3 regions of the Enterobacter sp. KBR-315C3_2022 genome follow, and region 3 is predicted to be linked to each of the others. Evidence: predicted binding sites of a transcription regulator. Region 3 holds the regulator's gene; each other region holds the start of a gene.

The links. The regulator PurR, encoded in region 3, represses purine synthesis genes. The targets are predictions, from matches to a motif close to CANGCAAACGTTTGCNTG.
Region 1: a site for PurR is predicted at 4,046-4,063, ahead of pyrC (dihydroorotase). Genes of this name have one in related genera too.
Region 2: a site for PurR is predicted at 4,429-4,446, ahead of cvpA (colicin V production protein). Genes of this name have one in related genera too.

What each region holds. Positions count from the first base shown of each region.
Region 1 covers NZ_JBGKEB010000022.1:11,072-21,474, reverse strand. Annotated here, with positions in the region: gene AB8804_RS19040 (Gfo/Idh/MocA family protein) at 1-625, opposite strand, end outside; gene AB8804_RS19035 (YceH family protein) at 628-1,278, opposite strand; gene rimJ (ribosomal protein S5-alanine N-acetyltransferase) at 1,288-1,872, opposite strand; gene mdtH (multidrug efflux MFS transporter MdtH) at 2,109-3,317, shown strand; gene AB8804_RS19020 (lipoprotein) at 3,439-3,999, shown strand; gene pyrC (dihydroorotase) at 4,127-5,173, shown strand; gene dinI (DNA damage-inducible protein I) at 5,249-5,494, shown strand; gene bssS (biofilm formation regulator BssS) at 5,764-6,018, shown strand; gene solA (N-methyl-L-tryptophan oxidase) at 6,135-7,250, shown strand; gene AB8804_RS18995 (DUF2770 family protein) at 7,310-7,423, shown strand; gene AB8804_RS18990 (cytochrome b) at 7,641-8,207, shown strand; gene AB8804_RS18985 (YceI family protein) at 8,211-8,789, shown strand; gene AB8804_RS18980 (rhodanese-related sulfurtransferase) at 8,829-9,878, opposite strand; gene AB8804_RS18975 (Kdo(2)-lipid IV(A) acyltransferase) at 10,100-10,403, shown strand, end outside.
Region 2 covers NZ_JBGKEB010000002.1:199,440-209,842, reverse strand. Annotated here, with positions in the region: gene hisJ (histidine ABC transporter substrate-binding protein HisJ) at 1-375, opposite strand, end outside; gene argT (lysine/arginine/ornithine ABC transporter substrate-binding protein ArgT) at 600-1,382, opposite strand; gene AB8804_RS03775 (UbiX family flavin prenyltransferase) at 1,673-2,242, opposite strand; gene purF (amidophosphoribosyltransferase) at 2,331-3,848, opposite strand; gene cvpA (colicin V production protein) at 3,885-4,373, opposite strand; gene dedD (cell division protein DedD) at 4,629-5,321, opposite strand; gene folC (bifunctional tetrahydrofolate synthase/dihydrofolate synthase) at 5,311-6,579, opposite strand; gene accD (acetyl-CoA carboxylase, carboxyltransferase subunit beta) at 6,649-7,554, opposite strand; gene AB8804_RS03745 (DedA family protein) at 7,709-8,368, opposite strand; gene truA (tRNA pseudouridine(38-40) synthase TruA) at 8,397-9,209, opposite strand; gene AB8804_RS03735 (aspartate-semialdehyde dehydrogenase) at 9,209-10,222, opposite strand; gene pdxB (4-phosphoerythronate dehydrogenase PdxB) at 10,290-10,403, opposite strand, start outside.
Region 3 covers NZ_JBGKEB010000012.1:7,583-17,985, forward strand. Annotated here, with positions in the region: gene punC (purine nucleoside transporter PunC) at 1-289, opposite strand, end outside; gene punR (DNA-binding transcriptional activator PunR) at 404-1,315, shown strand; gene purR (HTH-type transcriptional repressor PurR) at 1,332-2,357, opposite strand; gene AB8804_RS13880 (YnhF family membrane protein) at 2,655-2,744, shown strand; gene AB8804_RS13885 (MFS transporter) at 2,910-4,076, shown strand; gene sodB (superoxide dismutase [Fe]) at 4,114-4,695, opposite strand; gene AB8804_RS13895 (C40 family peptidase) at 4,817-5,590, opposite strand; gene grxD (monothiol glutaredoxin 4) at 5,929-6,276, shown strand; gene rnt (ribonuclease T) at 6,322-6,972, opposite strand; gene gloA (lactoylglutathione lyase) at 7,069-7,476, opposite strand; gene AB8804_RS13915 (alkene reductase) at 7,576-8,673, opposite strand; gene AB8804_RS13920 (TetR/AcrR family transcriptional regulator) at 8,727-9,326, opposite strand; gene eptA (phosphoethanolamine transferase EptA) at 9,367-10,403, opposite strand, start outside.

The DNA.
Region 1 (10,403 bases), on a different contig from region 3:
CCTGCAGATGGTCGAGCGCAAAATGGTGCTCGGCGTAGACCATCTGCCCCTCGTCATTGGTGAGCAGCGTGCAGCTCTTGAGCTGCGCGTTGCCGCCGGTGAGCCACAGCGCCGTATCCACCACGTGCAGATAGTCGTCCAGCAGGGTGAAGCGCAGGTCGTTCGGCCCAACGCTGTCGGTACGGTGCTTATCCATGCGCAGGGACGCAAAACGGCCTGACTGGGCCTTTAGCTGCTGGTAAAGCGGCGCAAAGCGGCGGTTAAAGCCGACCATCAGCGTCAGATTCTTGCGCGCCGCCAGCTCGATCAGGCGTTCGGCGTCCTGCACGCTCTCCGCCAGCGGCTTATCAACGCAAACGTGAACGCCCGCGTTTAATAGCTCGCTCACCACCTGAAAGTGCGTCGGCGTAGAGGTATGCACGAACACCGCGTCGCAGTCGCGGGCCAGATCCAGCAGCGAGCTCGCATACGGCATTCGCCAGGTTTCGCAGATCCGCTCCGCCTTTTCGCGCGTCGGCGACCACGCGCCCTGCAGCGTCCAGTCCGACGCCGCGCCCAACACCGGAAGCCAGGCCTTTTGCGCAATGCCGCCCAGCCCTACCACGCCTACACGTAATTTTGTCACCGCTAGTCTCCTAAATGTGCCAGCAACGCGTCCAGGCGCTGCTTCAGCCCGACCACCTCGTCTTCGAGCGCCTCGACCCGCGCCGCAAGGCTAGCGCCGTTCTCTGTGCTTTCGGCGACGGCGGCGGTGTCTGAAACGTCCGTTTCGTCGTTAAACAGATGGCGGTAGCGGCTCTCGCGCTTGCCGGGCTCGCGCGCAAGGCGCAGCACGTAGGGGCCATCCTCGCGGGAGGCCAGCCCTTCCAGCGTCGCCTCCACCTCCTGCACGTCGCGAAACTCGTGCATGCGGGAGGCGCGGGAGCGCAGCTCGCCCGGGGTCTGCGCGCCGCGCAGCAGCAGCGTGGCGACAATCGCCACCTCGGCGGGGCTCAGCTTCAGGTCGCCAAATTCCGAGTTGCAGAAGCGCTGCTCATATTTCGTCACGCGGTTACCGAACCCGCTGACGGTGCGAAGGTAGTGGCGCTTTACCAGCGCGTCCAGAATGTCCTGCACCTCCTGCTCGCTCAGGTTCATCACCGGCTCGCGGTTGGTCTTCTGGTTACAGGCCATCGTCACGGCGTTAACAGAGAGCGGATACTGCTCCGGCGTGGTGATCTGCTTTTCAAGCAGGCAGCCAATCACGCGGGCTTCTGTCCCGCTTAACTGATATTTCATCTTTTCTCCTTAGCGACCTGCGCTCCAGTCCCGAGTGGTTAACGCCGTTAGCACGTGGTCGCGCCATTCACCATCAATCAGCAGATAGTCTTTGGCGTAACCCTCTTTTTCAAACCCCAGACGCGCCAGCAGATCCCCGCTGCGCTTATTGTGCGGCATGTAATTCGCCATGATGCGGTGGATATGCTGGGTGCGCTGCATATAGCGAATCGCCGCCGTCAGCGCCTCGTACATCATCCCCTGCCCTTGCCACTTCTGACCGATGGAGTAGCCAAGGTAGCAGGCGTGAAACGACCCGCGCACCACGTTAGAAAAGTTGGCAATGCCGATAATTTCTTTTTCTTCAGGATCCAGCAGCGCAAAATAGAAGGCGCTGCCCTGCTTATGAAATTCGGCAATCATGCTGAGGCGCGCCTGCCAGCCGGAGGGGTAGCAGTGGCTTTCATCCCGAACGGGTTCCCAGGGCTTTAAAAACTGGCGATTCTCGGCGTAATAATCCGCCAGCCGCCAGGCATCACGCTCGTGCACCAGACGAACAACCAGCCTGTCCGTCGTCAGACGCACCTTTGGCACATTGCTGCGATAGCCAAACATCGATACCACTCCTTCCCGTCACGTCGACTCAACCCATTATGTTTACTATACCTGCGCCTGCGCCTTCTGTGAAAACAGTGACATACCATTTTCACCTCTTTTCACATTTTTCGATGAGAACTCTCTATCAAAGCACTCTTTTGATAAAAAAATATTGTCGCTGGCGGGGGTGGGAAAAGGCCGGGGAACGCCGCAGAATGTTAGCGTGCTCACCGTCTCTTTTCCCTGGAGGGGAAATGTCCCGCGTATCGCAGGCCCGGAACCTGGGTAAATACTTCCTTCTCGTCGATAACATGCTGGTCGTGCTCGGCTTTTTTGTCGTTTTTCCGCTTATCTCGATTCGCTTTGTCGATCAGATGGGCTGGGCGGCGCTGGTGGTCGGTATTGCGCTGGGATTACGCCAGCTCGTCCAGCAGGGGCTGGGCGTGTTTGGCGGTGCAATCGCCGATCGGTTTGGCGCCAAGCCGATGATCGTCACCGGCATGCTGCTGCGCGCCGCGGGCTTTGCCACCATGGCGATTGCCCACGAGCCGTGGCTGCTGTGGTTCTCCTGCTTCCTTTCCGGGATTGGCGGCACGCTGTTCGACCCGCCGCGCACCGCGCTGGTGGTGAAGCTGATTCGCCCCCAGCACCGCGGCCGCTTTTTCTCCATTCTGATGATGCAGGACAGCGCCGGGGCGGTGATTGGCGCCCTGCTCGGCAGCTGGCTGCTGCAATACGATTTTCGTCTGGTCTGCGCCACCGGGGCCGTGCTCTTTATTCTGTGCGCGCTTTTTAACGGACTCTATTTGCCCGCGTGGAAGCTGTCGACGGTAAAAACCCCGGTGCGCGAAGGACTCGGCCGCGTGCTGAGCGACAGGCGCTTCGTGACCTATGTCCTGACGCTCACGGGCTATTACATGCTGGCGGTTCAGGTGATGCTGATGCTGCCGATCATGGTCAACGACATTGCGGGCACGCCCGCCGCGGTGAAGTGGATGTACGCCATAGAAGCGTGCCTGTCGCTGACGCTGCTCTACCCTATCGCCCGCTGGAGCGAGCGGCGCTTTCGTCTTGAGCACCGCCTGATGGCCGGCCTGCTGCTGATGACGCTGAGCATGATGCCGATTGGCCTCGTCGCCTCGCTGCAGCAGCTGTTTACCCTGATTTGCACGTTCTACATTGGCTCCATCATCGCCGAACCTGCGCGCGAAACGCTGGGCGCCTCGCTTGCCGACGCGCGCGCCCGCGGCAGCTACATGGGCTTCAGCCGCCTGGGGCTGGCCTTCGGCGGCGCGCTGGGCTACGCCGGAGGTGGCTGGCTGTTTGATGCAGGAAAAGCGTTAAGCCAGCCGGAGCTGCCGTGGGTGATGCTGGGCGTAGTCGGGTTTATTACGCTTATCGCCCTGTGGTGGCAGTTCAGCCAAAAGCGCAGCACCCGCGGCATGCTGGAGCCTGGCGCCTGATCCCCCCACGGCGGAAGCCCTTTCCGCCGTTATAATCAGTTTTTTCTGCTGGTTTCCGCCCATTCAGACTGACATACTGGCGCGAGAGGATAAAAGCGCCGATTTTATGTTGAGGAACGCCATGAAGAAAATCGTCATTGCCGCTGCGCTCGTCGTCAGCGGCCTGCTGGTGGGATGTAACCAGCTTACGCAGTACACCGTCAGCGAGCAGGAAATTAATCAGGCGCTTGAAAAACGCAATAACTTCTCGAAGGACATCGGCGTGCCGGGGCTTGCCGACGCCAACATCGTGCTGAGCAACCTGACCAGCCAGATTGGCCGCGAGGAGCCGAACAAGGTTACGCTTTCCGGCGATGCGAATCTGGATATGACCTCGCTGTTCGGCAACCAGAAAGCGAACATTAAGCTGAAGCTCAAGGCGCTGCCGGTATTCAATAAAGAGAAAGGCGCGATCTATCTGCAGGAGATGGAGGTGGTTGACGCGGTAATCACGCCGGACAAGATGAAGCCGGTGCTCCAGACCCTGATGCCCTATCTCAACCAGTCTCTGCAAAACTACTTTAACCAGCAGCCTGCGTACGTCCTGAGCGAGGACAACAGCAAAGGCGAGGCGCTGGCGAAAAAGTATGCCAAGGGAATCGAGGTGAAGCCCGGAGAAATTATTATTCCCTTCACCGACTAACCCTGGGGGCGCACGAGCGCCCCTTTTTTTTACGGAAAAGTGTGCAAACGAAAACGTTTCCGCTTATGATTTGTGTCCGGCAAAAACAGCCATCCTAATGACTGATTCCACTCAAGCCGGAGCTTCCATGACTGCACAATCCCAGGTTCTTAAAATCCGCCGCCCTGACGACTGGCACATCCATCTGCGCGATGGTGACATGCTGAAAACCGTCGTGCCGTATACCAGCGAACACTATGGCCGCGCGATTGTTATGCCAAACCTGGTCCCGCCAGTCACCACCGTCGAGGCCGCTATCGCCTATCGTCAGCGTATTCTGGATGCCGTTCCCGCCGGGCACGATTTTACTCCGCTGATGACCTGCTACCTGACCGATTCACTCGATCCGAACGAGGTTGAGCGCGGGTTCAACGAGGGCGTATTTACCGCCGCCAAGCTCTACCCGGCGAATGCCACCACCAACTCCAGCCACGGCGTGACCAGCATCGATGCCATCATGCCGGTGCTGGAAAGAATGCAAAAGCTGGGCATGCCGCTGCTGGTGCACGGTGAGGTGAGGCACGCGGAAATCGACATTTTCGACCGCGAGGCCCGCTTTATCGACACCGTAATGGAGCCGCTGCGCCAGCGTCTTCCCGCGCTGAAGGTGGTTTTTGAGCACATCACCACTAAAGACGCCGCCGAGTACGTGCGCGACGGCAACGAGCTGATCGCCGCCACCATCACCCCTCAGCACCTGATGTTTAACCGCAACCATATGCTGGTCGGCGGCGTGCGCCCGCACCTGTACTGTCTGCCGATCCTCAAGCGCAATATTCACCAGCAGGCGCTGCGCGAGCTGGTTGCCAGCGGCTTCTCTCGCGCGTTTCTCGGCACGGACTCCGCGCCGCACGCGCGCCATCGCAAAGAGGCCAGCTGCGGCTGCGCGGGCTGCTTTAACGCCCCTACGGCGCTGGCGAGCTATGCAACGGTGTTTGACGAGATGAATGCCCTGCAGCATTTCGAAGCGTTCTGCTCCCTCAACGGCCCGCGCTTCTACGGCCTGCCGGTCAACGAAACCTTCGTCGAGCTGGAGCGTAAAGAGAGCCGGGTCGAGGCGTCCATTCCGTTGACCGACGACACGCTTATTCCGTTCCTGGCCGGTGAAACGGTCGGCTGGACGGTTAAGCGTTAAAAAATCAGTGCCCCTTGTTGTCAAATCGATAACTTACCTGTATAAATAAACAGTATATTACACAGGGGGGCATTTATGCGTATCGAAGTCACCATTGCCAAAACAACGGTTCTGCCTGCTGGCGCGCTGGATGCGCTGGCGGGCGAATTATCCCGTCGTATTAACAGCACATTTCCAGAAAATTCCGGAGCCGTGACGGTGCGCTACGCATCGGCCAATAATCTTTCCGTTATCGGTGCGGCAAAAGAAGATAAAGATCGCATAAGCGAAATTCTTCAGGAGACGTGGGAAAGCGCTGACGACTGGTTCATCACGGATTAAATCTTGCTCCCTCATTGTGTTTTTTTGCCGGGTCGCCCCGGCTTTTTTTTGCTTGCCCAACGTTCAGATTAATTCAGCATCTTCTTTAAAAATCGTGAACAAGACGGTGTTTTATTGTTCGAAGATTCCTAAAATGCAGAAAAATGTGTTGCTCCCTCTTTATTTTTCCCTTCATAACCCTTATTTATTGATATACTGAAGATGCTTTCAGAAAAACATGCATTGAACCTCAAAGCCGTTGTCTTCTAACACGCAATTAGGGGGTTATAATGGAAAAGAATAGTGAAGTCATCCAGACCCACGCGCTCGTCGGCTGGGATATCAGCACCGTAGACAGCTACGACGCGCTGATGCTGCGTTTGCACTACCAGACCCCGAATCAACTCAACCGTGAAGAAGCGGAAGTTGGACAGACGCTGTGGCTTACAACAGACGTCGCGCGCCAGTTTATTTCTATTTTAGAAGCAGGTATCGCAAAAATAGAATCTGGCGACTATCAGGAAAATGAGTATAAACGGCACTAAATTTATACTTTTCTGACGCTCTACAGGCACCCTCGCGGTGCCTTATTTATTTCTCCCTTGTATACGCTCCCGATGTTAATTACTCTGCTAACAAAGCGTTACTGGAAGAGATGCATATGAAATATGACTTAATCATTATTGGCAGCGGCTCGGTTGGCTCTGCAGCGGGTTATTACGCTACTCGGGCGGGCCTTAAGGTCCTGATGATCGATGCCCACCTCCCTCCCCATTCCGAAGGAAGTCATCACGGCGATACGCGCCTCATGCGCCACGCCTACGGCGAGGGGGAGCGCTATGTGCCGCTTGTTCTCCGCGCGCAGGCGCTGTGGGACGAGCTGGCGACGCTGACCGAAGAGCGCATCTTTGAACGTACCGGCGTTATCAACCTGGGCCCGGCGGACTCCGAATTTCTCTTAACGGTCGAGCAAAGCGCAAAAGCCTTTGCGCTGGACGTTGAGCGAATGGATGCCGCGGCGATTATGCAGCGCTGGCCGGAGATTACCGTTCCGGAGGATTACATCGGGCTGTTCGAAGCCAATTCAGGCGTGCTGCACTGTGAAACGGCCATCAAAACCTGGGTGGATCTGGCCGAAAAAGCGGGCTGCGCGCAGCTGTTTAACTGCCCGGTGAGCGGCATCGCCCACCATGCCGATGGCGTTACCGTGACCACCCATGAAGGAGAGTTTTCCGGCTCGCGGCTGCTGATTAGCGCGGGCACGTGGGTGACGAAACTGCTGCCGGATCTGCCCATCCAGCCGGTGCGCAAGGTCTTCTCGTGGTTCCAGTCCGACGGGCGCTACAGCAGCCAGAATAAATTCCCGGCCTTTACTGGCGAATTGCCGAACGGCGATCAGTTTTACGGCTTCCCGTCGGAAAAAGATGCCCTGAAAATCGGCAAGCACAACGGCGGCCAGCCCATTACGTCGCCGGAAGAGCGTAAGCCGTACGGCGCCTACCCTCAGGACGGCTCTGAGGCCTTTATGTTCCTGCGCAACATTCTGCCGGGCGTGGGCGGGCTGCTCTACGGCGCGGCCTGCACCTATGACAACACGCCGGACGAAGACTTTATCATCGACACGCTGCCGGGCCATGAGAATACGATGATCGTCACCGGCCTCAGCGGTCACGGATTCAAGTTTGCCTCCGTTTTGGGCGAGATTGCCGCGCGGTTTGCCGAGGGCAAAGCGCCACAGTTTGATCTCAGCCCGTTCTCGCTGTCCCGTTTTAGCTGATAATACGTGCCGGGCTCCGCGCGTGCGGAGCCTGTTGCTTCACTGAAATGGCGAAATTCATGCGTAAAGTTGTCGGTTTTATCATCAATAACATTCGAGAGCATCTGATGCTCTATATTTTATTATGGTCGGTGCTGGCCATCATCGACGTTATTTATATTCTTTTTTATTAAACCTTAATATTTACACTGATTGACATTACTTTGTAATATTTTAATTTTCGAATATTCTTCTCCCGCTAATTGCAGTAAGTTTCTGAAGTAGATATTGCGATCCCATTCAAAATAACTGAAATAAATTAATCTAATAACATTATTCTTTTATTTCAGTTGCAATATATTTTCATCCCGTTCATTTTTACTGTTCACATTTCTGAGGACGGTAAGCCACATGCAATTGCGTAACTCTTCCAGCCGCTATGGAATAATATCCCTGTGCCTGCACTGGATATTTGCTGTTGCTGTTTATGCCATGTTTGGGCTTGGCCTGTGGATGGTGACGCTGAGCTATTATGACGGCTGGTATCACCAGGCGCCTGAACTGCATAAAAGCATCGGCATTGTGCTCATGATGGGGCTGGCGATCCGCATCGTCTGGCGTCATATTTCTCCACCGCCTCCGCCGCTCAAAAGCTACACCCGACTCACTCGCCTCAGCGCGGCGGGCGCCCATATTGCGCTCTACGTCCTGCTGTTTGCCATTTTGATCAGCGGCTATTTAATTTCCACCGCTGACGGCAAGCCGATTAGCGTCTTCGGGCTTTTCGACGTGCCGGCGACGCTGGCCGATGCGGGCTCGCAGGCGGATACGGCGGGCGTCGTCCATCTTTGGCTTGCCTGGAGTGTGGTGATCCTTTCCGTCCTTCACGGCCTTGCCGCCCTTAAACACCATTTTATTGATAAAGACGACACGCTGAAGCGCATGCTTGGCCGTTCGTCCATTGACTCTGGAGCGTAAAAAATGAAAAAACACCTGCTGGCCATCGCGTTAGGTTCGCTGTTATTCACCACCGGTTCTGCCGTTGCTGCGGATTATAAAATTGATAAAGAGGGCCAGCACGCCTTCGTCAATTTCCGCATTCAGCACCTCGGCTACAGCTGGCTGTACGGCACGTTTAAAGATTTCGACGGTACATTCACCTTCGATGAGAAAAACCCTGCCGCTGACAAAGTTAACGTCACGATTAATACCACCAGCGTGGATACCAACCACGCCGAGCGCGACAAGCATTTGCGCAGCGCGGAATTTCTGAACGTGGCTAAATTCAAGCAGGCGACCTTTACTTCTACCGAGGTGAAGAAAGACGGCGATAAGCTGGATATTACCGGAAATCTGACGCTGAACGGCGTCACGAAGCCGCTCACGCTCGACGCGAAGCTGATTGGTCAGGGTGACGATCCGTGGGGAGGCAAACGCGCAGGCTTTGAGGCTTCCGGCAAAATTCATCTGAAAGATTACAACATCACGACGGATTTAGGCCCGGCCTCGCAGGACGTTGAGCTGATTATTTCGGTTGAAGGCGTTCAGCAGAAGTCATAATAATAGCGCCCGGCGGCGATAAACCGCCGGGCGCGTCGCTTACTCGGGGTCTGGAATACCGAGCTTAGTATTCAGACGGCCTCGGGATTTATTAAAGATCTTATTCCCGTTTTCGCGCCCGGCGCGACGGCGGCGCTGCTCTTCTTCCGGCAAAATACTCTCTTCGCTGCACAGCTCGCTGCAGCAGCCGTGATATTTCTCGGCACAGCTCGGACACTGAATAAACAGCAGATGACAGCCGTCGTTTTTGCAGTTGGTGTGCGTGTCGCACGGCGCGCCGCACTGATGGCACTGCGCAATCACGTCGTCGGAAATACGCTCGCCCATTCGCTCGTCAAAGACAAAGTTCTTGCCGATAAAGCGCACCGGTAGCCCCTGTTCGCGCGCGCGGCGGGCGTACTCGATAATACCGCCCTCGATGTGCCAGACTTTGCTAAAGCCGTTGTGCTTCATCCATGCGCTGGCTTTTTCGCAGCGGATCCCGCCCGTGCAGTACATAACGATTTTTTTATCCTTATGCTCCTGCATCATCTCAACCGCTTTCGGCAGCTGCTCGCGGAAGGTATCCGCAGGAATTTCCATCGCGTTCTGAAAATGCCCCACTTCGTATTCGTAGTGGTTACGCATATCGATGAACACCGCATCCGGGTCGTCCAGCATCGCGTTAACTTCTGCGGCCTTGAGGTATTCGCCCACGTCGCCTGCATTGAAGCTCGGATCGTCAATACCGTCGGCCACAATCCGCTCGCGCACTTTCATGCGTAGCACCCAGAAGGATTTACCGTCGTCATCGAGGGCAATATTCAGGCGCAGGCCGTTAAGCGCGGGATCGAAACCGTATAAGAGGTCGCGGAAAGCCTCGACTTTACTTTCGGGCACGCTGATCTGCGCGTTGATGCCTTCACGCGCCAGGTAGACGCGGCCAAAGACGTTCAGCGTCGTGAAGGCCTGGTATAGGGCATCGCGGGTCGCCTGGGGATCGTGGATGGTAAAATATTTATAGAATGAAATGGTGGTGCGCGGCTCGGTTTCAGCTAACATGCGCGCCTTTAGCATCTCATTCGATACGCGGTTGTGTAACACTGGCATGGTGTACAAGTCCTGCAATCGTTGGTGAGAAAGGAAAAACGGTCGGCATGATATAGCAAACAATAACAATTTACATCCACATAATTTACGCTACATTTCATTCACCTGATTTTTCAGAATTAACATTTGTTGCCTTTGTGCACGCTTCGAAGAGAGACATTTTGGCTAAGCCCTAAAAAATGAGACAATAGCCAATCAGGACGTTTGAACACAGGAAAGACATGACCCAGCTACCCAAATTTACTGCCGCCCTTCTGCACCCGCGCTATTGGTTGACCTGGCTTGGCATTGGCTTCTTATGGCTTATTGTACAACTCCCCTACCCCGTCATTTTTCGCCTGGGTAAAGGCCTGGGTCGTCTTGCTCAGCAGTTTATGAAACGCCGCGCCCGCATTGCCTATCGCAATCTTGAGCTTTGCTTCCCGCAGATGAGCGCCGCGGAACGCCACGATATGGTGGTTAAGAATTTCGAATCCGTGGGCATGGGCCTGATGGAAACGGGAATGGCCTGGTTCTGGTCCGATA
Region 2 (10,403 bases), on a different contig from region 3:
CTGGATATCAGAGGATTTCGCCACCACCAGGCGTGAATCTGCCGCATAGAGTTTGTCGGTAAAGGCAATCTCCTGCTGGCGTTTTTCGGTGATGGAAAGCGAGGACATGATGACGTCGATTTTTTTCGCTTTCAGGGACGGGATCAGCGCGTCCAGCGGGTTCTCAACGTAGGTACATTGCGCTTTGATGCGTTTGCATAGCTCGTTTGCCAGATCGATATCAAAACCGACCAGCTCGCCTTTCGCATTCTTTGATTCGAACGGCGCATAAGTTGGATCGGTACCAATACGAATTTTTTGCGGAATTGCTGCGAACGCCGCGGTGGCGCTGGAAAAGGCCAGAACCAGAGAAAGAGACAACACCAGTTTTTTCATATCTATCCTCAACAAACTGTCTTCATACGGATTTTTACGACGACGGGGTGCTGTTAATGTGCCATTAATTCCCTGCGTCAGGCAAAGAATAATGCCTTTCATGCGGAATTTTTTGCATTTTTAGTGCTTAACTATGCACGCTGCGTTCCAATACGGTGCAGGGCATGCACCATATTGGATCGTTTAGCCCCTCAACGCACCATAACGGGGCGTTGCGTCGAACGTTAGTCGCCGTAGACGTTGAAGTCGAAATATTTTTTCGCCAGTTTGTCGTACGTTCCGTCTTTGCGCAGCTCGGTAAAGGCTTTGTCGAAGGCCGCTTTCAGCTCGGCATCGTCTTTACGCAGGCCAATACCGGTGCCGTCGCCAAAGTATTTCTTATCCTTAACCGACGGCCCCGCAAAGGCGTACTCTTTGCCCGCAGGCTGCTTCAGGAAGCCTTCGCTTGCGGCTACTTCATCCTGGAACGCCGCGTCGAGGCGTCCGGCAGTGAGGTCAGAGTAAATCAGATCCTGGTTCTGATAAGGCACAACGTCTACGCCCTTCTCGCGCCAGTTTGCGTTGGCATAGCCTTCCTGCGTCGAGCCCTGAAGCACGCCCACGTGCTTGCCCTTCAGCGAATCGATGGTGGGCTTAATCGGAGAACCTTTTGCCGCAATCAGGCGCGAGTCCGCCGCGTACAGCTTGTCAGAGAAGGCGATCTCCTGCTGACGCTTTTCGGTGATGGAGAGAGAGGAGATGATGGCGTCAATCTTCTTGGCCTTCAGCGACGGGATTAACGCGTCAAAGTCGCTGCCCACCCACGTGCATTTTACCTGCATACGTTTGCACATCTCATTGCCCAGATCGATATCAAACCCAACGAACTCCCCCTTCGCATCTTTTGATGAGAAAGGCGCGTAGGTTGCGTCCGTACCGATGCGTACCGTCTGTGGAAGCGCCGCGTAGCTGCCTGCCGCCGCGCTTAACCCCACGAGCAAAGACAGAGCCAGAACCGTCTTCTTCATACATTTACCCTCAAGAACCGTGATTTTATTATGGTTTGCGTTGTGTGTTGTGTTGCAGGGCTGTCTTGCAGGTCTTATGCCACATCTTCGTCTGATGAAAAAATCGACGTTAAATATGTTAATAAAACGTTGCGATATTGCCTTAATGGTGAAAGATAGCAGGTCTGCCGAACGAACCGGAGAGGGATAAAGGGAAAAAACGAATTAAATGTCGAGGATATGATCGCGGTTGCAGTTTTGCCCCATGACAGGGCAGGTTGTCTTTTCATGCACTCAGACTGTGCACTGCCCTATGCCCCCTGCCAGCGCGTAAAGAGATCTTCAGGCAGGTCAATATCAAACTGATCGAGCACGCGGTTAACGGTCTGGTTTATCACGTCATCCAGCGTCTGAGGGCGATGGTAGAACGCCGGTACCGGCGGCATAATCACCGCGCCAAGCTCGGCGGCCTGGGTCATCAGGCGCAGGTGGCCAAGGTGCAGCGGCGTCTCGCGCACGCACAGCACGAGCGGACGACGCTCTTTCAGCACCACGTCCGCGGCGCGCGTCACCAGCGAGTCGGTATAGCTGTTTACGATGCCGGAAAGCGTTTTGACTGAACAGGGCAGGATCACCATCCCGGCCGTTTTAAACGAGCCCGAGGAGATGCTGGCGGCGATATCGCGGGCATCGTGCACCACGTCGGCCAGCGCCTGAACGTCGCGCAGGGAGAAGTCGGTTTCAAGGGAGAGGGTTTGGCGCGCCGCCTGGCTCATCACCAAATGGGTTTCTACGTCTTTAACGTCACGCAGCACCTGGAGCAGCCGGACGCCGTAAATCGCGCCGCTGGCACCGCTGATCCCTACAATAAGTCTTTTCATGATTTCGCCCTTGCTGATTACAGGGCTGACTGTGCAGGATTTTGTGCGGAGTTGCAAGTGAGGGCGGCCGCCCTCACCTGCTCAGGCCTTAGCCTTCGTTGTGCATCTCTAAGCTTTCCAAATCGTTCTGCAGCTGGACGGCCTTAGCGTCGTCGTTGCGCAGCGAATCCAGATAGTCGAGATACTGCTGATCCACGTCTTTGGTCACGTAGACGCCGTTGAACACCGAGCATTCGAACTGCTGAATGTCCGGGTTCTCGGCGCGCACCGCGTCGATCAGGTCGTTCAGATCCTGGAAAATCAGGCCGTCGGCGCCGATGATCTGACGGATTTCGTCCACTTCGCGGCCGTGCGCAATCAGCTCGTTCGCGGTCGGCATATCGATGCCGTAGACGTTCGGGAAGCGAATTTCCGGTGCCGCAGACGCGAGGTACACTTTCTTCGCCCCGGCTTCGCGCGCCATCTCGATAATCTGCTCGGAGGTGGTGCCGCGCACGATGGAGTCATCCACCAGCAGGACGTTTTTATCGCGGAACTCGGCGCGGTTGGCGTTCAGCTTGCGGCGCACGGACTTACGGCGCAGCTGCTGGCCCGGCATGATGAAGGTGCGGCCAACGTAGCGGTTTTTCACGAAGCCCTGGCGGTACGGTTTATCCAGAATGCGGGCAATCTCCAGCGCGATGTCGCAGGAGGTTTCCGGGATAGGAATGACGACGTCGATATCCAGGTCGTCCCACTCGCGGGCAATCTTCTCGCCGAGCTTCGTGCCCATGTTCACGCGGGCGCTGTAGACGGAGATTTTGTCGATAAACGAGTCAGGACGCGCAAAGTAGACGTATTCGAACAGGCATGGGTTGCTGACCGGGTTGTCGGCACACTGGCGGGTGAACAGCTGGCCCTTTTCAGTAATGTAGACCGCTTCGCCCGGCGCGACGTCGCGCAAAAATTCAAAGCCGAGGGTGTCCAGCGCCACGCTTTCAGAGGCAACCATGTACTCCGTGCGCCCGTCGCCGAGATCGCGCTTGCCGAGCACCAGCGGACGAATACCGTTCGGATCGCGGAAGGCGACCATGCCGTGGCCGATAATCATCGCCACGCAGGCGTACGCGCCGCGGATTTGACGATTGGTTGCGGCAACCGCAGCAAAAATGTTGTCGGCTTCCAGCGGATAGTGGCGGAAGTTATCCAGCTCGCTGGCGAAGATATTGAGCAGGATTTCAGAATCAGAGGTGGTGTTAATGTGGCGACGTTTCTCTTCGAACAGCTTTCTGCGCAGCTCGTGCGCATTGGTCAGGTTGCCGTTGTGGGCAAGCGTGATGCCGTACGGTGAGTTGACGTAGAAAGGCTGAGCCTCGGAGGCGCTGGAGCTGCCAGCAGTAGGATAACGAACGTGACCAATCCCCATATTACCTTGCAGACGCTGCATATGGCGGGCTTCAAACACATCGTTTACCAGGCCGTTCGCCTTGCGTAAACGGAAGCAGTTGTTTGCATCAATGGTGATGATACCCGCAGCATCCTGCCCTCGGTGCTGAAGCACCGATAACGCGTCATAAATCGACTGGTTAACCGGCATGAAACCGGCGATACCGACAATACCGCACATTCGTCTTTTCCTCGTTAAGCCACATCTCAGAGCGCATTACGCTCTGGGCAAGAAACTCGACGAGCTTTGCAGATAGTCAAAGAACCACCTGATGATGAAGCTGAACTCTGGAATGAGCTGCGATTTTTGCCAGTCTTCACTTTTTGAGAAACCGGTAAAGGTATCAAGGAAGAACAGTATCGCGGCTACAATCAGCACGCCTCGCAGCGCCCCAAAACAGATCCCGAGCACCCTGTCCGTTCCCGACAGACCGGTTTTCTCGACCAGCTGACCTATCACAAAGTTCACGATAGCGCCGACTATCAGCGTTGCGATAAACAGCACAGCGATAGCAATTCCATTTCGGACCAGTTCATCTTCAAAGCCCGTGAACCAGACAGACAGGTAAGTGTAGTAGTGACTGGCAACAAAGAAAGCACAACCCCATGTCACCAGCGATAACGCTTCACGTACAAAGCCACGGATCAGGCTTACCAGACAGGAAAAACCAATCACCGCAATGATGGCGTAATCAATCCAGACCATAAATGTCCCACGATTTTACGCCCTGTCATCCAGTTCGGGGCGCATTCTAACAGAAAAAGAAAACGTTTGCGTAGGGATTTCCTTCCCACGCGTAAATAAAAAAGGCGCTGAAAAAATGCTCAACGCCCCTCACCCTAACCCTCTCCCCAGAGGGGAGAGGGAACTGTACGATGCAGTATGTTACACACGCGCTCGGTGCGATTTTCACCCTCTCCCCTTTGGGGAGAGGGCCGGGGTGAGGGGGGTGAGATCTTACTAGTTCGCGCTGTAGTTCATCACCACGCCGCTCAGGCCGGAGATCTGCTTCAGCTCGCCCAACGAGCCTTTCAGCTTATCTTTCGATGCCTCAGGCCCCACCAGAATGCGGGTGATTTTACCCTGCACCGGCGTCGAAGGTGAAGTGTAAACGCGGTATCCCGCGCCGCGAAGCTTGCCGACCAGCTCGTTGACCTTGTCGGCGTTCTTCAGCGCGCCAAGCTGCACGACGTAGGCTTTGCCCGTCGGCGCGGCGTCCTGCTGAGTCGGTTTCGCTGGCGGCGTTTCGGACGCCGCAGCAAGCCGCTCGGCCGTGTTATCCCGCTGCGGCTTCGGCTGAGGCTTCTCAACCGGCTTCGGTTTTTCTACCGGCTTGTACTGCTCAACCGGAACCGGATCGATATCGTTACTGCTGCTCGCCGCCAGGCGCGACGGATCGAGCGACGGCGCGGCCGCATCGCCAGCGCGTACCTCTTCCGCAGCCCCTTCCGGCGGCTGTGCAGGAAGCGCCTGCGTCGCGGCCGGAAGCATATCGGGCTCGTCGCGATCCCCCGGCTTTGGCACCAGCGGAATGGCCGCAAACTCGTCCTGATAATGTTTTTTCTGCCCGTCGAGCAGCCCTGGGAGGATAATCACCCCCAGCGCCACCAGGACAATCGTGCCTGTTAAACGGTTCTGAAACTTACTTGCCACCGGTTCTCCCCGCCTCCATCACTTCCATGACATGTGCCACGGTGTGGAACGACCCACACACCAGCACGGTATCTTCTGGTTTCGCATCCGCCATCGCGGCACGCCACGCCTGGGCCACGCTCTCAAAGATAGCGCCTTTGCCGAGATGTTCCATCAGCTGTTCGGCCGTTGCGCCGCGCGGCCCCTCAAGAGGAGCACAATACCAGCTATCGACCACACTCTCCATGCAGGCCAGCGTGCCGGCAATGTCTTTATCATGAAGCATACCTATAACCGCCAGCACGCGCCCGGTTTTTGGCAGGGATTTGAGACGTCCCGCGAGATAGGCCGCCGCATGCGGATTGTGCGCGACGTCGAGAATGAGCCGCGGTGATTCGCCCACCGTCTGGAAGCGGCCCGGAAGGAGCGCGTTTTGAATGCCTTCACGAACGGCCTGCTCGCTGACCTGTAATCCGCTCGCGCGCAGCGCCGCCAGCGCGGTGGCTGCGTTAGGCTGAGGAACCTGCGGCAGCGGCAGGTTTTCCAGCGCGCCCTGCGCATCGCTGAACCGCCACCCGCCGTCCTGAACCTCAAACTGCCAGTCAACGCCGCGACGCAGCAGCCGTGCGCCCTTTTCGTGCGCCACGTCGGCAATGGTATGCGGCATATCCGGCTCGCCGACCACGGCAGGCTTACCAGCGCGGAAGATCCCCGCCTTCTCGCGGCCAATGCTTTCGCGATCCGGCCCCAGCCAGTCGGTGTGGTCAAGCGCGATGCTGGTCACCACAGCGACGTCCGCGTCCACCATGTTGGTGGCGTCCAGACGCCCGCCCAGCCCTACTTCCAGAATCACTACGTCCAGCTGCGCCTGCTTAAACAGCCACAGCGCGGAAAGGGTGCCGTACTCAAAGTAGGTTAACGAGATGTCACCGCGCGCGGCTTCGATTTCCGCAAACGACGCCGTATGGGCCGACTCCGCCAGCTCGGCGTTCTGCACGCGCACGCGCTCGGTATAGCGCACCAGATGCGGAGAGCTGTAAACGCCCACCCTGTAGCCCGCCGCCATGAGCATGGATTCTAGCGTGCGGCAGGTGGTGCCTTTACCGTTAGTGCCCGCGACGGTGAAGACGAAAGGCGCAGGCTTGAGCACGTCCAGACGCGCGGCGACCTCGCTGACGCGCTCAAGCCCCATATCGATGGTTTTACTGTGCAGGTTTTCCAGATAAGAAAGCCACGCGGCCAGGGGCGACGTGGCTTGTGGAATGCGTTTATTTTCCATAATGCCCGGCTGTCATTAACGGTGAGAAAGCAAAAGGGCAGCGCCAACCGGCCCTGCCCTTTTCAGTTATCAGGCCTCGGGTTCCTGATGCGGTACGACCACGCCTTCACGCGGCTCATCAGGCTGTGGCGACGGCAGATTCATCAGCTTCGCCAGGATGCTTGCCAGCTTCAGGCGCATCTCCGGGCGGCGAACGATCATGTCGATAGCGCCTTTCTCGATGAGGAACTCGCTGCGCTGGAAGCCCGGCGGCAGCTTTTCACGCACGGTCTGTTCGATAACGCGAGGACCGGCAAAGCCGATCAGCGCTTTCGGCTCAGCGACGTTCAGGTCGCCCAGCATCGCGAAGCTTGCAGAGACGCCGCCCATGGTTGGGTCGGTCAGCACGGAGATGTACGGCAGACCGCGCTCCTGCATTTTTGCCAGCGCAGCAGAGGTTTTCGCCATCTGCATCAGGGACATCAGCGCTTCCTGCATACGCGCGCCACCAGAGGCGGAGAAGCAGATCAGCGGGCAGTTGTCTTCCAGCGCCTGCTCAACGGCACGCACGAAACGCGCACCGACCACGGAGCCCATCGAGCCGCCCATAAAGGAGAACTCAAACGCAGCGGCAACAACCGGCATCTCGTGCAGGGTGCCTTTCATGACGACCAGCGCGTCTTTCTCGCCGGTCTCTTTCTGCGCAGAGGCCAGACGATCTTTGTATTTTTTGGAGTCGCGGAACTTCAGCACGTCTTTTGGCTCAAGCTCGCTGCCCAGTTCTACCAGAGAACCTTCGTCCAGCAGGCTATGCAGGCGGTTGCGCGCCGACATACGCATGTGGTGGTCACACTTCGGACACACCTCAAGATTGCGCTCCAGCTCTGCGCGATACAGAACCTGGCCGCAGCTATCACACTTCGTCCATACCCCTTCAGGAATGCTCGCTTTGCGCGTCGGGGTAATGTTGCTTTTAATTCGTTCAATCCAGCTCATTGATAACCTTTCTGCCTGAACCTGGTCGGATGCCAGTTTTGCTGTAAGAGGCGAATAATGCCATTTTTGCCTCCAACAGACCATGAATGTTGCACATTAAAACATAACAGCCCGAAACTTTGGATAAAAAAGTGGTCGAACCGCCAGCGTGCATTTACTTCGCTTGTTTCGCTGCCGCACGCCTGTGGCGAACGATCTCAATCACGCCGGGCAATATGGAAACCACAATTATCCCTACGATCAGTAACTTAAGATTCTCCTGAATCAACGGAATGGTTCCGAAGAAGTAACCGGCGTAGGTAAACAGCAGCACCCACAATAATGCGCCAATGACGTTATAGGCCGCGAAGTGACGATAAGACATATGCCCCATCCCCGCCACAAACGGTGCAAACGTTCTGACAATGGGGACAAAGCGCGCCAGGATAATGGTCTTGCCGCCGTGTTTTTCGTAAAACGCGTGCGTTTTATCGAGATAGCTGCGTCGGAAAATCTTCGAGTTCGGGTTGCTGAACAATCGCTCGCCGAACAGCCGCCCTATAGTGTAGTTCACCGCATCACCCACGATAGCGGCAATTAACATCAGCACCACCATCAGGTGCACGTTGAGATCGTTGGTCTCCAGAGACGCCAGCGCTCCCGCGACGAACAGCAGAGAATCGCCCGGCAGGAACGGCGTGACCACCAGCCCGGTTTCGCAGAACAGAATGAGGAACAAAATGGCATACACCCAGACGCCATACTGCGCGACCAGCTCTGCCAGGTGAACATCAATATGCAGGATGAAATCAATCAGAAATCGTACTAAGTCCATATTATCTAAGCCTTAATTGCACCGAAGGTTAGTCCAGCAAAAAGAGCGGACCCATAGGCGGTTTTGGCAGGTCGAACCGTTCCGGGTAATCTACCGAAACCAGGTACAGTCCTTCCGCTTTCGCCGTGGCTGCTGCAAGCGTTCTGTCCTTCGCCGCCAGCAGTTCTGCAATCCAGCTCTCCGGCTGGTGTCCGGCGCCTACTTCCATCAGGCTGCCTACAATATTCCGCACCATATGATGTACAAAGGCATTGGCTTTGATATCCACCACCACATACGCGCCAAAACGGCTGACGTTTATGTGCATGACGTTACGCCACGGCGTGCGGGACTGGCACTGCACCGCACGAAACGACGTAAAGTCATTCTCTCCAATCAGGCACTGCGCCGCGCGCTGCATGCGTGCTGCATCCAGCGGCTCGTAGTAGTGCGTCACGCCCTGGCCGAGGATTGCCGGGCGAAGGCGCTGGTTGTAGATGATATAGCGGTAGCGACGCGCGGTGGCGCTGAAGCGCGCGTGAAAATCATCGGGCACATCTTTTACCCAACGCACCGCGATGTCACCAGGCAAATTCGCATTTACGCCCAGCGTCCACGCGGCGTCCTTGCGAACGGCGGTGGTTTCAAAATGCACCACCTGCCCCGTCCCGTGAACGCCAGCGTCCGTGCGCCCGGCGCAGAACACGCTTATCGGTTCGTTCGCCACCTGAGTGAGCGCTTTTTCCAGCTTTTCCTGGACGCTGCGCACCTCGTTCTGACGCTGCCAGCCATAATACTTACTGCCATCATACTCAATGCCGAGGGCAATTTTATGGACCGGCTTTAATTCCACTTCGGACATCAGTACAGATACTCCTGCACCAGCTTCTCGGCGATTTTGACCGCCATCAGCGCGCCGCCAAAGCGAACGTTGTCGGCAACCGACCAGAACTGAACCTGCTCCGGCATGCCGTAGTCGTTGCGCACGCAGCCCACGGAGAGATGCGCGCTGCCGCTGGCATCGCCCACCTGCGTCGGGAACTCGCTCTCTTCAGAAAGCACGATATCCTCGCCGCGGCCAAACGCATCGCGCGCCTCTTCTGCGGCCAGCGGTCGCAGCGCCTCAAAGCCCACCATCTGCGCGTGGCCATAAAATACCGGAGACTGCACGCAGCTGGCGGAAATCATCAGGCCGTCATCCTGCATGATCTTGCGAGCTTCATCGACAATCCGGCGCTCTTCACGCACGGAGCCTTCGCGATCGGGCAGCAGCGGCAGGATGTTGAACGCCAGCTGGCGGCCAAAGAAATCGTCTTCATCAATCGGAATGCCGTTGAGCAGCTTCGCGCTCTGGCCCGCCAGCGCGTCAACCGCCTTCTTGCCATGGGCGGAGGCGGACAGCAGGCTGGTCACGGTGATGCGCGACAGGCCACCGTCGTCGATCAGCGGCTTCAGCGCGGTCAGCAGCTGGCTGGTCAGGCTGTTCGGTACGGCAATGATATTGCGGTTGCGGTAGTCGGCCAGCACGAACGGGTTCACGTCCGGCACCACCAGCGGCACGTCCGGCTCCAGGGCGAACAGGCCGCTCAGATCGATAACCAGACAGCCCGCGTTGGTGGCGTCTTCAACGTAAGATGCCGTCGCTTCCGCACCCGCGGCAAAAAAGGCCAGCTGCGCCTGCGTCCAGTCGAACTCGGCCGCATCCTGAACCATGACGGATTTGCCCGCAAAGCGCAGGTGTTCACCCGCGCTGTCGGTGCGCGCCAGCGCGTAAATCTCGCCCACCGGGAACTGACGCTCGGCAAGGGTTTCGAGCAGGGCTTCGCCCACGGCGCCCGTGGCACCTAAAATGGCAATGTTCCAGCCTTCAGACATGGTGGTTTACTCCAGAAATAAAAAAGCGTCCCTGTCGGAGTATCCAACAGGGAGCATTAAGAAGACATTAACGTGCCGGATGATGAACGGCGTTAAACCCCAGCTTGTGCAGCAGCGCCGCAGCGTTTGCGTCGTTGCACATCACATACAGGGAAGACCATTCGCGGCGTTCAAGATAGTG
Region 3 (10,403 bases):
GCCAGGTGGCATCGCGTACCCACAGCATGCCCAGACAGCCGACGGCAAAAATGGCCAGCCCCAGCAGCAGAACCGGCTTGCGGCCAAAGCGATCGGAGAGCGGCCCCCACAGCAGCTGTGCGAAGGCAAAGCCGGCAAGAAACAGGCTCAGGCTCGCGCTGATGGCGGCGGCAGGGGTTTGCAAATCTTCCTGCATGGCGGCAAAGGCGGGCAAATACATGTCGGTCGCTAAAAAGCCCAGCACGCTCAGGCCGCCGAGCCAGACTAAAAATCCTTTCCTGGGTTGCACTCGTTTTTCTCCTCAAGGAGGCAGGGATATATTGGCGCAGAGTGTAGGGAGTGCAAAGCGGCTTGTGAAACGCTAATATTTGGCGGTTGCATTCAAAAATTTTGCAGGCAGAAAATGTGGTCAGATTATTCTCTTGAAGTGGTCGATGCCGTTGCGCGCAACGGCAGCTTCAGCGGTGCCGCGCAGGAGCTGCACCGCGTTCCCTCGGCGGTAAGCTATACCGTGCGGCAGCTGGAGGAATGGCTCGCCGTTCCGCTGTTTGAACGGCGCCATCGCGATGTGATATTAACCCCGGCCGGGGCATGGTTTTTGAAAGAAGGACGTTCTGTTATCAAAAAAATGCAGATCACCCGCGAGCAGTGCCAGCAGATTGCCAACGGCTGGCGCGGGCATCTCTCCATCGCCGTCGATAATATCGTCCGGCCGGAGCGCACGCGGCAGATGATCGTTGATTTCTACCGTCACTTCTCGGACGTCGAGCTGCGGGTGTCGCAGGAGGTGTTCAACGGCGTGTGGGACGCGCTGGCGGACGGCAGGGTAGAGATGGCTATCGGCGCGACCCAGGCGATCCCCGTGGGCGGGCGCTACGCTTTTCGGGACATGGGCATGCTGAGCTGGACCTGCGTTGTTGCGCGCCATCATCCGCTGGCGGCGATGGAAGGACCGCTGAGCGATGACGCGTTGCGCAACTGTCCGTCGCTGGTGCTGGAAGATACGTCGCGGTCGCTGCCCAAGCGTATCACCTGGCTGCTGGACAACCAGCGGCGCGTGGTGGCGCCCGACTGGGACTCTTCAGCAACCTGCCTGAGCGCGGGGCTGTGCGTAGGTATGGTGCCCGTCCACTTTGCGCGTCCGCGTATTGATGCCGGTGAATGGGTTGCCCTGACGCTGGAAAATCCGTTCCCGGACGCGGCCTGCTGCCTGACCTGGCAGCAAAATGACGTGTCGCCCGCAATGGCCTGGCTGCTGGAGTATCTGGGAGATAGCGAAACGCTGAACAGGGAGTGGCTACGGGAGCCAGCGTAGCTGGCCCCGGAGAGGATTAACGGCGGTAGTCGCGGAAAGGACCGTCCGCAACGGAGCGACGCTCAATCAGGCGAGGGTGAACCTCAATGGACTGCGACTCTTCGCGCTTGCTGACAATCCTGTCCATCAGCATGTTGAAGGCCGTTTCGCCCAGCGAATCTTTCGGCTGGTGAATGGTCGTCAGCGCCGGGGTGAAAAAGCGCGCGTTGCGCACGTTGTCATACCCGATCACCGAAATATCCTGAGGCACGCGAAGGCCGAGCTCGTCTGCCGCACAGAGCGCGCCCATCGCCATGATGTCGCCGCCGCAGAAGACGGCGGTAGGGCGGTGCTGCTGCGACACGATCTGCTGCATCGCGCGGTAGCCGGACTCCGGCTCAAAGTCGCCCTGAACAATCCAGTTTTCCGGCACGCTGATCAGCGCCTCTTCCATCGCCTTCATGAACCCGGCCAGACGACCCGCGCCGGTGTTGCGCTCCAGCGGGCCAGGGATGACGCCGATATCGCGGTGTCCGCGCTCGATCAAATAGCGGCCGGCCATGTAGCCGCCTTCAAAAGCGTTATCGATGACCGAGTCGGTGAAATCGGCGCGCGCCTCGCCCCAGTCCATAACCACCATCGGAATGTGGCGATACTCCTCCAGCATGGAGAGAACGGACTCAGGGTATTCAGAGCACATGACCAGCAGGCCATCGACACGCTTTTGCGCCATCATCGACAGATAGGCGCGCTGCTTTTCAATGTTGTTCCACGCGTTGCCCAGAATCAGGGTATAGCCTTTCTGGAAGCAGTTTTTCTCAACGGCTTCAATAATTTCGGCAAAGTAGGCCGCTTCGCTGCTGGTCGCCAGCAGGCCGATAGACTTGGTGTGATTAACCTTCAGGCTGCGCGCAACCGCACTCGGTGAGTAGTGCAGTTCTTTGATTGCAGCCCAGACGGCGTTGCGCGTCTCTTCCGCCACGAAGCGGGTTTTGTTAATAACATGTGATACGGTTGTAGTGGAAACGTTTGCGCGTTTTGCTACGTCTTTAATTGTTGCCATTAAATGTCACTCCAGACCCTATCCTAATGCCCTGAAAAATGGGGAGGTAAACGTTTGCCTTCTCTCACCCTTATTACGCAATTTTGAATTGCGACACGCCGGGAAAACGACACAGGACGTCAGGAGGGGGTCAATGGCCGGTACGCTAATAAATTTAGCGTGGAATTTTGTCCTATCTTGAGGAAAAGGGGAAGAGCAAAAGTGGTTATCATTTTAAATCCGGGAAGATTTTTGACGTAAACTGTGTAAAAATGAGCAAGCTCACTTTCCGTGTGGGGATTAAAAGGAGAAAAATTGATGAGTACCGATCTTAAGTTTTCGCTGATGACCACCGTTATTGTTCTGGCGCTGATTGTTGCCGGTGGGCTGACGGCTGCACTGCACTGATTTTGACGGGGGGAGATTCTTCTCCCTCCTGTAACCTTCCTGATTGTTACGTCTCCGGCAAATATCTTTTGCCAAATTGTTAACTTCTCATTTTTTGTGATTGATGTCATGCTTTTGGCTTCTTTGTTCTGCGTCGTGGTACGTCGCGGCATCCGGAGTTAATGCATGAAAATCAATTTCCCCCTGCTGGCCCTCGCCATTGGCGCGTTTGGGATCGGCACCACTGAATTTTCCCCAATGGGGCTGTTACCCGTTATCGCCAGGGGCGTAGATGTCTCGATCCCGGCGGCGGGGATGCTGATCAGCGCCTATGCGATCGGCGTGATGGTCGGGGCTCCGCTGATGACGCTGCTGCTTTCCCATCGCGGACGCCGCAACGCGCTGATTTTCCTGATGGCTATCTTCACCCTCGGCAACGTGCTCTCGGCCATTTCGCCCGATTACACCACGCTGATGCTGTCGCGCATTCTCACGAGCCTCAACCACGGCGCGTTCTTCGGCCTGGGCTCGGTTGTTGCCGCAAGCGTTGTACCCAAGCACAAGCAGGCCAGCGCGGTCGCCACCATGTTCATGGGGCTGACGATTGCGAATATTGGCGGCGTACCGGCTGCGACGTGGCTCGGCGAAGCGATTGGCTGGCGGATGTCGTTCCTGGCCACGGCCGGACTGGGCGTGATCGCCATGGTGGCGCTGTTCTTCTCGCTGCCGAAGGGCGGGGCGGGCGAAAGGCCGGACGTGCGCAAAGAGCTGTCGGTATTGGTTCGCCCGCAGGTGCTTTCCGCGCTTCTGACGACGGTGCTGGGCGCGGGCGCCATGTTCACGCTTTACACCTATATTGCTCCCGTCCTGCACGAGATCACCCGCGCGACGCCAGCGTTCGTTACGGCGATGCTGGTATTGATTGGCGTGGGCTTTTCCATCGGCAACTATCTCGGCGGCAAGCTCGCCGATCGTTCGGTTAGCGCAACCCTGAAGGGCTTTTTGACCCTGCTGATTGCCATCATGGTGGCCATACCGTGGCTCGCGCAAAGCCAGGTGGGAGCCGCCGTAGCGATGGTCGTTTGGGGCGCCGCCACCTTTGCGGTCGTTCCGCCGCTGCAAATGCGAGTGATGCGCGTTGCGCACGAGGCGCCGGGGCTCTCTTCTTCGGTGAATATCGGGGCGTTTAATCTGGGGAATGCGCTGGGCGCGGCTGCCGGTGGTGCGGTGATTTCAGGCGGGCTGGGATATGGATTTGTGCCGGTGATGGGCGCGATCGTCGCGGCCCTGGGGCTGCTGCTGGTGCTGATGTCCGGTCGTAAACAGTCGGAAACGGCCTGCGCGGTAGACTAAACAAAAACGCAGAAGGGCGAACCCTTCTGCGTGTCTCTTACGCGGCGAAGTTCTTCGCCACAAACTCCCAGTTCACCAGCGCCCAGAAGTGCTCCAGGTAGTTCGGACGGGCGTTACGGTAATCGATATAGTACGCGTGCTCCCACACGTCCACGGTCATCAGCGGCGTTGCGCTGCCGGTCAGCGGCGTACCAGCGTTCGAGGTGGAAACGATAGCCAGCTTGCCATCGGCCTCTTTTACCAGCCAGGTCCAGCCGGAACCGAAGTTTTTCACTGCGGCATCGGTAAACTTCGCTTTGAACTCTGCGAAGCTGCCAAACGACGCATTGATGGCATTCGCCAGCTCGCCGGTTGGCTCTCCGCCCGCGTTCGGCGCCAGGCAGTGCCAGTAGAAGCTGTGGTTCCACACCTGCGCGGCGTTATTGAAGATGCCGCCTTCTGAACTGCGCACGATCTCTTCCAGCGTTTTGCCTTCAAAGTCGGTGCCTTTGATCAGGTTGTTGAGGTTGGTGACGTAGGTCTGATGGTGTTTACCGTAGTGGTATTCCAGGGTCTCCGCGGAAATGTGCGGGGCCAAGGCGTCTTTTGCATATGGTAGTGCAGGTAATTCGAACGACATTGCTACTCTCCTTATTGTTTTGATGTTGCCAATAACCTTACAGACAACAGGGATAGAGTAGCAAATTGAAAGGGTATGCAAAAGAGGAACTTACCCCGCCGCCAGAGCGGCAGGGCAGGGTTTAGCGGATTGTTTTCGGCGTCATCACGCGGCGTGCGCCGACGTAGTGGCGTACCCAATAATCTTCGCTGAGCGAGGTAATCTGGATGTCCTGACCGCTGCGCGGGGACTGGATAAACTTACCGTTGCCGACGTAAACGCCAACGTGGTCGGCCGTGCCGCGACCCTGGGTGCGGAAGAAGACCAGATCGCCATTCTCCAGTTCGCCCCGGTTTACCGGAGATGCGTCGCGAAGATGGTACATCTCGTTTGCCGTACGCGGAATGCGGAACTTGACCAAATCTTTGTAGGCGTAATAGACCAGACCGCTGCAGTCGAAGCCGGTGCGCGGAGAGGTTCCCCCCCAGCGGTACGGTTTGCCGATTTGCCCCATCAGCTTGTTCATCGCCGTTTTTTGCGCTTTCTGCATGCGAACCTTATGCACGTCGGCAAGCTTCGCGGATTTAAAGCATTTGGTTTTATGCCCTTTGCGAACGGTACATTTTTCAGTGGCGAGGTTAGCGGCGGTTTTTTGTGCTTTAAGCTTCGTTGCGTGGGCCGTTCTGGAGGATTTGACGCTGGTCTTACTGGATGCGGTATGTTTGGTTTGCGTGCTGGTTTTTTTCTTTGCCGTCTTGCTGGTGGTTTTTTTCTTACGTTCAGTGCTTTTCGCCAGATGCGTTTTTTGTACGGCAGAATGCCGCGCCTGTTCAGAGGCCTTCGCCGCTGGCGTGAGAGAAAGAGTGGTAAACAGTAAAGCACAGAGCGTGATCGAGATTTTATTTATCCGCGCCACTGGGCAGTCCCCTGGTAAATGCAGGCTTTCTATAATACCCGCGTATGATTTACAAAACCCGTCGATTCTAATCTATATAAAGCCGAGAAGTTAATAGCATTTTTCGATCAACGTTCCTGTTTCGTAAGCAAGTGCAAAAAAAATCATCAAATACACTGCCGATCGCGCACTCCCTCAGCAAAACCTTACCTTGCCTGTGGTTAAGCTTCATTTTCAATGCAACTTATCGCGACAACCGTTAAACTCTATAGACGTGATAAAAATGTTATTTTCCGATACCCGTTTGAACCGCTACAATATCAAACGAATGCCGTAACAGAAGTTTAAGGAAGCAAGACATGAGCACCACTATTGAAAAAATTCAGCGCCAGATCGCTGAAAACCCGATTCTCCTGTACATGAAAGGTTCTCCAAAGCTGCCTAGCTGTGGTTTCTCCGCACAGGCCGTTCAGGCGCTTTCTGCCTGTGGTGAGCGTTTTGCTTACGTTGATATCCTGCAAAACCCGGATATCCGCGCCGAGCTGCCAAAATATGCCAACTGGCCGACATTCCCGCAGCTGTGGATTGACGGTGAACTGGTTGGCGGCTGCGACATCCTGATTGAAATGTATCAGCGTGGCGAACTGCAGCAGCTGATCAAAGAGACCGCGGCGAAGTACAAAACCGAAGAGCCTGACGCAGAATAATTTTCTGCTCAAATAAAAAAGCGACCTGATAAGGTCGCTTTTTTTTTATTCTTCGCTGTCACCCATCGGCAGCGGCCAGCCGCCCAGGCGCTTCCAGCGGTTAACTATCTCACAGAACAGCTCAGCGGTGCGCTCAGTGTCATAGAGAGCCGAGTGCGCCTGCGTGCCGTCAAACTCAATGCCCGCCGTAATGCAGGCCTTGGACAACACCGTCTGTCCCAGCGCCAGCCCGCTCAGCGCGGCGGTGTCGAAGGTCACAAACGGATGGAAGGGGTTACGTTTCAATGACGCGCGCTCGGCGGCGGCCATCGTAAAGCTGTGGTCGAAGGTCGCGTTGTGGGCCACCATGATGGCGCGGCTGCAGTCGTTATCCTTCATGCCTTTGCGCACCATTTTGAAGATGGCGTGAAGCGCGTCATATTCGCTCACCGCGCCGCGCAGCGGGTTTTTCGGATCGATACCGTTAAACGCCAGCGCTTCCGGCTGCAGGTTTGCGCCTTCAAAGGGCTCTACGTGAAAATGCAGCGTGGTGTCCGGTGTAAGCCAGCCCTGTTCATCCATCTTCAGCGTGATGGCGGCAATCTCAAGCAGCGCATCGGTTTTAGCGTTAAATCCGGCTGTTTCTACGTCAATGACAACGGGATAAAAACCACGAAAACGGTCGCACAGACCGGTAAGTTGAGCGTTATCGGACATCAGGGTCTCTTACAAGGGGAAAAAAGCAGTGCGCATTATGGCAAATTTTGACGGGGGATGCAGTAAAACTAAGGGCGCATAGTGCGCCCTGTGGGATCAGTTGCCCAGACCGCGACCGGCGTCTTTGGCTTCGATCAGCTCGATTTTGTAACCGTCCGGATCTTCAACGAAGGCAATTACGGTGGAGCCGCCCTTTACCGGACCGGCTTCGCGGGTCACGTTGCCGCCGTTGCTGCGGATGCGCTCGCACGCTTCGGCCGCGTTGTCCACTTCCAGCGCGATATGGCCGTACGCGGTGCCCAGCTCGTAGCTATCGACACCCCAGTTGTAGGTCAGTTCGATCACCGCTTCCTCGCTTTCCGGGCCGTAGCCCACAAACGCCAGCGAGTATTTGTATTCCGGGTTTTCGCTGGTACGCAGCAGCTTCATGCCCAGCACGCTGGTGTAAAACTCGATTGAACGTTGCAGGTCGCCAACGCGCAGCATGGTGTGAAGTAGGCGCATAATTTCCTCTTAACCAATGGAATGGATTATCTTTTTTAACAGAAACGATGTTTGAGTATAGCGGCGAAATATCGCCGCTATCAATGACTCTGGCAGGAATTACAGAGAAGGGTAGTCGGTGTAGCCTTCCGCGCCGCCGCCGTAGAAGCTTTCCGGACGCTGCGGGTTCAGCTCGGCTTTTTTCTGCAGGCGAGCAACCAGGTCCGGGTTGGCGATGAAGTCGCGGCCAAACGCCACGGCGTCGATCAAGCCTTTCGCGATCAGGTCTTCCGCTTTCTCAGGCGTGTAGGCACCTGCACCGATGATCACGCCGTGGAAGCGCTCGCGCACTTTCTGACGGAAGCTTTCGGTATAGGGCTGGCCGCCAGCCCAGTCCGGCTCGGACATGTGCAGGTAGGCGATGCCGCGTTTTGCCAGCTCTTCAATCAGGTACAGCGCGTCTGCTTCTTCATTCGGGCCGTTGTCGACGTTCTGGAAAGAGCCGATCGGAGAGACGCGGATCCCGATGCGATCCGGGCTCCACTCCTGGCACACGGCGTCAACCACTTCCAGCACCAGGCGGGCGCGGTTTTCAACGCTGCCGCCGTACTGGTCGGTACGGTGGTTAGAAGAAGGCGACAGGAACTGGTGCAGCAAATAGCCGTGAGCGGAGTGCAGCTCGACGAGGTCGAAGCCGGCTTCGCGAGCGTTGGCGACCGCCTGGCGGAAATCGTTCACGATGCCAGGGATCTCGTTCAGCTCCAGCGCGCGAGGCATCGAGGTATCGACGCGGATGGCGTTGCCGTTTTCATCGCGCAGGGAGGTGCGGGTATTCGCACTCAGGGCAGAGGCGGAAACCGGTGCCTGGCCGCCGGGCTGGATGCTGCTGTGTGAGATACGGCCGGTATGCCACAGCTGAACCGCAATGCGGCCCTCTTCAGCGTGAACGCCCGCGGTGATTTTCTTCCACGCGGCAATTTGCTCCGGGCTGTGCAGCCCCGGCGCGCCGGCGTAGCCTTTCGCCTGAGCGGAAATCTGCGTGGCTTCCGAGATAATCAGGCCCGAACTTGCGCGCTGGCGATAATATTCACCCATCAGAGGCGTAGGGATGTCACCCGGCTCAATGCTGCGCAGGCGGGTAAGGGGAGCCATAAATACGCGGTTTGGCGCGGTAACGGCGCCCACTTTCAGTGGGGTAAATAACTTTTCAGCGGACATAAAAGCTCCTGAGTAGACCAGTCGACTAGTAATGGGTTAAATAAAAACGCCTGCTACACGCGAGGCGTTGTGATACTGCTTTTCACATGTGCCAGCGCGCTTTCCAGCGGCACGGCACTGCGAGAAATTTTGGCCTGAAGATTTGCGCCCAGCCAGAGCGAATAGAGAACCTGCGCCTGGGTTAGCGGGTCGCCCGTAAAGCTCAGCGTTTTCTCCTCGCGGCCTTTATCCAGCGCCTGCGCCAGAAGGGCAATCACGCCGCTGGCACCTTTATCCATGGCGGTCCGCATATCTTCTGAAAGATCGCAGACTTCGGCAGAAAGTTTGACCGTCAGGCAGCCGCTGATGATGCCCTGCCGACAGAACTGCGTCAGCGTCTCCTGATAGTAGTTCAGAACGCGATCGCGGTAGTTGCCTTCACCGCTGGCAAAGTGAACCGCCAGGCGTTGATGATAGTCAGCGTAGTGCCGCTCCAGCATCGCCACGCCGAAGGCCTCTTTGGATCGAAAATAGTGATAGAACGAACCCTTCGGCACTTCAGCGGTTTTTAGCAGCTCGCTCAGCCCCATGCCGGTAAACCCGCGATGCATGCAGAGCTGCTCGCCGGTTTCCAGTAAATGTTCGCGCGTATCGTGTTCTGTATTTCTGCTCATGCCGTCACTCTAATAGACCATTCGGTCTAATTCAAGCCCGTTATGATCGACATTGCGCCAGAATATCCAGCTGCTGCTGATAAACGCTTGTTTTAACGTCCATCATTCCCAGAACGGTGGAGAACAGATTGTCCTGTGAAACCGCACTTTTTGCTGCACGGTCGCGCAGGCACTGCTCGTTGACGCCAAAGTTTTTTGCATAGTCCGGGGACAGCCAGAAGATAAACGGGATATGCGTTTGCTGCTCCGGGGCCAGCATATACGGCGTGCCGTGAAGGTATATACCGCTTTCCCCCAGCGATTCGCCGTGATCGGATAGATACACCAGCGCGGTGTTCATGCTTCCCTGGCGCGCCTTCAGCGTATCAATGGTTTTGCTGACCATGCTATCGGTGTACAGAATCGTGTTGTCATAGGTATTCATCAGCGCCTGATGATTACAGTCCTGGATTTCATTGGTATCGCAGGTCGGCGTGAACTGTCGGAAGCTCTCCGGGTAGCGGCGGTAGTAGGCCGGGCCGTGGCTCCCCATCAGGTGAATGACCAGAACCGTATCCTGCTTCAGCCCGTCCAGCACGTTGTCCAGCCGGTAGAAATTCACGTCGTCAATGCACGACTTATCCTTGCAGAACTGATCCAGGTTCCACTGGGTCATGTCCGTGTGCGGGATGCGGTCGCAGGCGCCCTTGCATCCACCGTCGTTGTCGCGCCAGAGAAGATTCACGCCCGCGTGCTTGAGCACATCGAGCAGGCCTTCCTGGTGACGCGCCAGATCGGCATCGTAATGCTGGCGCGTCATCCCGGAGAACATGCATGGAACGGAAACGGCCGTTTCGGTGCCGCAGGAGGTTGCCTTAGGGAAGTTAATCACGTTCTGTTTTTTCAGCTGCGGGTTCGTTTCGCGCCCGTAGCCGTTCAGCGAATAGTTCGCCGCGCGTGATGCTTCACCCACCACCAGTACCAGCACGGTTTTCTTCTGCTGACCCGCAATCAGCGGGCCTTTGTGGGCATCTTCCCCAATGCGCACCAGCGTTTGATCGCCAGCAAACCAGCGGGTTTTGCTGTATTTCATGAGGG